One region of the Gordonia sp. ALPHA1B1 genome, then DNA from elsewhere that is predicted to be linked to it. Evidence: riboswitches for the same ligand, from Rfam matches in the RefSeq annotation. Region 1 holds a riboswitch; the other holds the start of a gene.
What was found. A riboswitch is a leader RNA that binds a small molecule or an ion and turns the genes downstream of it on or off. The one in region 1 is predicted to bind S-adenosylmethionine.
Positions count from the first base shown of each region.

Region 2: it holds a riboswitch for S-adenosylmethionine, as region 1 does, so the genes downstream of both, FFS52_RS13245 (aminotransferase class V-fold PLP-dependent enzyme) here and FFS52_RS06445 (bifunctional o-acetylhomoserine/o-acetylserine sulfhydrylase) in region 1, are expected to answer to the same signal.

Region 1 is NZ_SCOC01000007.1:22,387-24,838, forward strand. Features, by position in the region: gene FFS52_RS06440 (PE-PPE domain-containing protein) at 1-1,071, opposite strand, end outside; SAM riboswitch class IV at 1,340-1,460, shown strand; gene FFS52_RS06445 (bifunctional o-acetylhomoserine/o-acetylserine sulfhydrylase) at 1,523-2,452, shown strand, end outside.
Region 2 is NZ_SCOC01000017.1:39,126-41,577, forward strand. Features, by position in the region: gene FFS52_RS13240 (hypothetical protein) at 1-235, opposite strand, end outside; partial or broken gene FFS52_RS13245 (aminotransferase class V-fold PLP-dependent enzyme) at 232-1,104, opposite strand; SAM riboswitch class IV at 1,178-1,291, opposite strand; gene FFS52_RS13250 (isochorismate synthase) at 1,399-2,452, shown strand, end outside.

The sequences.
Region 1 (2,452 bases):
CGCGAGTTCGATGCCGTACGGCAGGTCGATCGTCGGACGCCCGGACAGGAAGTCGCCGATCGTACCCCGGTATCCGAGGTCGCGAGCCCAGTCCTGGATCAGTTCAGCGAAGGCGGAGTCCGCTGCGACGATGCAGACGGCAGTCTCCGGATCGCACTCGACCGCCCGCCCGTCGTTCCAGGCGGGCTCCTTCGGGTCCCGGTACATCTGGAACGGATACCGGCTGTGCTTCGTGAAGTAGCCGAGCAGACCGTCGATCGCGCCGATCGGGTCGTGGATCGGGTCGGGCAGGTCGCAAATGGGATCACCGTCGATACAGACCGACACCACCTCGCCTTCGAGCTCACCGAACCCGCTGTCGGTCTCTGATTTCCCCCGCGGGCCGGACATCGTCAGACCGGGGATGATGCCGATCAGCGAGAGCTCGATCCCGCGGCCGGTCTTGTCTCCCGCCCGACGGGGGTCGGAGTACAGCTCGCCGGAGATCCCGCCCGGCTCGATGGTGACGAGAATTGGTTCGCCGTTCTCGTCGAGCATGACCTCGCCGTTCTCGTCGGTCGCGACCATCTGTTCGGCGCGCCCGTTACCGATGTCGGCGAGCACGTCGCCGGCGACCCGGGCGCCCTGTGAATAGCCGGCGACGACTATGTCCGACTCGACGCCGCATCGCGCCTGGTAGCCGGCGATCGCCGACGCCGTCGCACTTCTCCCCTGCGTCGTGCTGTCGTCGTATCCCGCGGCGCCGAGTGGCCACAGCGTGGTCGGATAGTCGACGTAGATGACATCCTTCGGCGTTGCCAGGTAGTCACTGTCAGGGTCGTCCACGATGACCACGTCACCGTCCACCACCGTCGGCATCTTTCCGGTGTAGCGCTGTGTGACGCCGACGAGATGCGCACTCTCCGGGTCATTCGTTCCGGCGACGATGATGACCGCGCCGGTGTCGCTGCATTCGGCGGCCCCCGCCGGGGCGACACCGGACAGGCAGAGCGCGCCCGCCACCGCAAATGCGGTGAGGCCGGCGACCGTGAACGAGGCCCGTCGGGTCCGGAGATGAGCCATCACGGCCATGAGCGCTCCTGTGCGAACCCGGACCACCTGAGCGGAGCATTCCGGTGCAGCCGGGGCTGTCCCGAACTCTAGATCCGCGATCGCGGAACCGACAGCACGCTGAGCGTCGCTAACTATCTTGACCAGCGGTTTCGTATCTGACCACACCCGATTTCACTCGGTCGGAGGACAGCCACCGGCACCCTTCCGGTGCACTTCTCAAGGGTTGGGCGCGGCGTGACCGGGACGGTTCTCGGGCGCTCACATCCGTGTTATATCCTTGTCGCCAGGTCATGAGTATCAGTGCGAAGCCCCGGCTGGCTGATCGGCAACCCTCCTTCCGCGGTGGGGTGCTCCGGGTGATGACCGGGTTGCGGGATCGCAGTGGCGATCCCCGGCAAGCGCGGGTCCGAAGGTCGGACCCCAACAGGGTCGAGTTGGCCCTGCCGACCGTAGAAAGTGATGAATCGCCATGTCTGATGTCCCTGACGGCACCCTCGACAGCAACGATCCCAGCGAGAACTGGAGCTTCGAGACGAAGCAGATCCACGTCGGGCAGTCCGCGGACGCGGTGACCAACGCCCGTGCGCTGCCGATCTACCAGACGACGTCGTATGTCTTCAACGACACCCAGCACGCGGCCAATCTCTTCGGTCTCGCCGAACCGGGCAACATCTACACGCGCATCATGAATCCCACGCAGGATGCCGTCGAGCAGCGGATCGCCGCGCTCGAGGGCGGCGTCGCCGCGCTGCTCGTCGCGTCGGGACAGGCCGCCGAGACCTACGCGATCCTCAACGCCGTCGAGACCGGCGGGCACGTGGTGTCCAGCCCCCGCCTCTACGGCGGCACGTACAACCTCTTCCACTACACACTGCCCAAGCTCGGGGTCGAGGTGAGCTTCGTCGAGGACCCCGAGGACCCGGCGTCGTGGCAGGCCGCCGTCAAGGACAACACCCGCGCGTTCTTCGGTGAGTCGATCTCCAACCCCAACAACGAGATCCTCGACATCTCGGGGATCGCGGAGGTCGCGCACCGCAACGGCGTACCCCTCATCATCGACAACACCGTCGCCACCCCGTACCTGATCAGCCCGCTGGCCCACGGCGCCGACATCGTCGTGCACTCGGCGACGAAGTACATCGGCGGTCACGGCACCGCGATCGGCGGCGTCATCGTCGACGGCGGCACGTTCGACTGGCGGGTCCAGCGCGACGGGAAGGATCTGTTCCCCGGTTTCACCACGCCGGACCCGAGCTACCACGGTGCCGTCTTCGCCGACCTGGGCGCGCCCGCGTTCGCACTCAAGGCACGTGTGCAGTGGTTGCGTGACACCGGCGCGGCGATCTCCCCGTTCAACGCGTTCCTGTTGGCACAGGGCCTGGAGACGCTGAGTCTGCGC
Region 2 (2,452 bases), on a different contig from region 1:
GTGCGACCACGAACTTGGCCTGATCGTGGCTGCCGGCCCGCAGCAGGGAGCGGGCGCGCTGCGCCTCGCGGAGGGTCTCACGCCGCACGACGATCGGAAACGTCTGTGCGAGATCGTCTCCCGCGAGCGCGATCTGGAATCCCGGACGTCCGATGCTGATCGGGGCCGTCGGGGTGGCAGTCGGTGCGGCGATCACGGTGCCGCGGTCAGCACGTGCGTCGAGTTCGATGGTCATCTATTCACCCCTGGTCGAGTTCGGTCGGTCTGTTCGGTTCGCGCCCGGAAGGCATCGAGAATCCGGTCGATGTCGTCGACGGTGGTGCCCGCTCCGAAACTCGCGCGCACCTTGTCGGCCGGCGGTGCGAGGCCGTCGACGGTGTAGCCCGCGATCCCCGCGCGGTCCGTGGAATCGGTGAAGATCCGCAGCGGCGTGAAGCCGCCGATCGCGGCCAGGCCGGCGTCGAGACGTTCGGCGAGGCGGCGTTCGTGCAGCCCGATCGTCTCGGGTCCGAGATCGGCGAGCACCCGACACGCCTCGGCGACCGCGATCGCCCCGGAAACGCCGTCGGCGTCGGGCGAGACGTCGACGTCGGCGGCGTCGAACCAGTCACGACGGCCGATGAGGACGCCGGCGCCGTCCGTCTTCCGACCCGGTGCACCGAACGCCAGGTAGTCGATGCCGTGGCTGACGACGGAGACGGGCCGGTGCCCGACGAGTTGCGCGGCGTCGACCAGGATGCGGGCCCCGGACCGGTGCGCGAGCGAGGCGAGCCGGCCGATCGGCAGCACCTCGCCGGTGATGTCCGATACTGCGGCCACGACCAGGAGCGATGCCGGCGCCGAGGCGAGCTCGGTCTCCAGCGCGACCAAGGTGTCCTCGATGGTCTCGCAGGCCGGGACGAACCGCGCCCGGTCGCGCCCCTGCCGTGGTGAGCACCACCGCAGCAGGTCGGCGCCCTGCCCGACGTCGAGGACGACGACGTCGCCGGGAGTGATGCGCGCCGCGAGGTCGAGGGCAACGGCGGCATCGCGGGTGAAGACGACGGTGTCGTCGACCCGCGCACGGACGAACTGCCGCACCGATTCCCGGGCGGCGTCGAAGCGGACGTCGACTGCGGGCGACAGGCGACCGGCGGGTGCGGACAGGACAGCGGTCACGGCAGGAAACTCCTCAGACAATTCGCGCTTGCCGCGTCCGGTCGGTACGCGGCCGGGTCGTCACCCGGAGCACCCCACCGCGAAGGAGGGTTGCCGACCAGCGAGCCGGGGCTTGTCACTGGCACTCATGACCTACGACCAAGGGTCGTCGATCTCGCGCGGACGTGTCAATTTTCACTCAACGTGATCGGAAGTTAGGGCACACTTACCTGTAGCGTGTCAGGGGTGTCAGCGACTGATGTGTTCGTGTTGTCCCGCCCGCACGGCACCGTGCGGGGCATGGGCGCGGTCCGTGCGTTCACCGACGTCGACGCCGCCTCGGCCGCCCTGCGCGCCGGGACCGTCGACGGTCTGACCGGCGCGATCCCCTTCGACCTCGCCGACCCCGCCGCGCTGGTGGTGCCCGAAGTCCTGCACGTCGACGCGGCGCCGCTGGCGGGCGGGCCGCCACTGACGCGCACGCCGGTGTCGACGACCCTGTACCCCACGGCCGACGAGCACCGCGAACGGGTCGCGCACGCGGTGAAGCGGATCGTCGCCGGCGACGTCGGCAAGGTTGTCCTCGCCCGCAGCGTCGACATCGTGCTCGACGCCGAGGTCGAGCCTCTGCGACTTCTCGACGCATTGGCGGGCGGCAATGCCGGACACAACGCATTCATTGTCGATCTCGGCGCGGCCACCGGCTCGGGTTCGTGGCTGTTGGGCGCGAGTCCCGAAGTGCTGCTGCGCAAGTCGGGTTCCGTCGTCACCTGCCACCCGTACGCGGGATCGGCGCCGCGGTCACCCGACCCGGTCGTCGACCGCGCCGCTGCCGACGGATTGTTCTCCTCGGCGAAGGATCTCGCCGAGCACGCCTTCGTCGTCGACCACCTGCGAGACCGGCTGGGACACCTCTGCGACGACGTCGACGCGCCGTCGACCCCGCAATTGCAGTCGACCGGGGAGGTCTGGCATCTGGCCACCCCGATCCGCGCGCGGCTTCGGGACCCGGCGACCACTGCGCTCGATCTCGCACTCCTGCTCGGCCCCACCCCGGCGGTCTGCGGCACGCCGAGTGATGTTGCTGCGCAGATCATCCGCGAGGTCGAGGGTGAGCGCGGCTTCTATGCGGGGGCGGTCGGCTGGTGCGACGCCGCCGGCGACGGGGAGTGGATGGTCACCATCCGGTGCCTCGAACTCGAGGCCGATCGTCGCAGCCTCCGGACGTGGGCCGGCGGCGGTATCGTCGAACACTCCGACCCGCAGGGCGAACTCGAGGAGACGGCGTTCAAGCTGCGGACGGTCCTGAACGCGT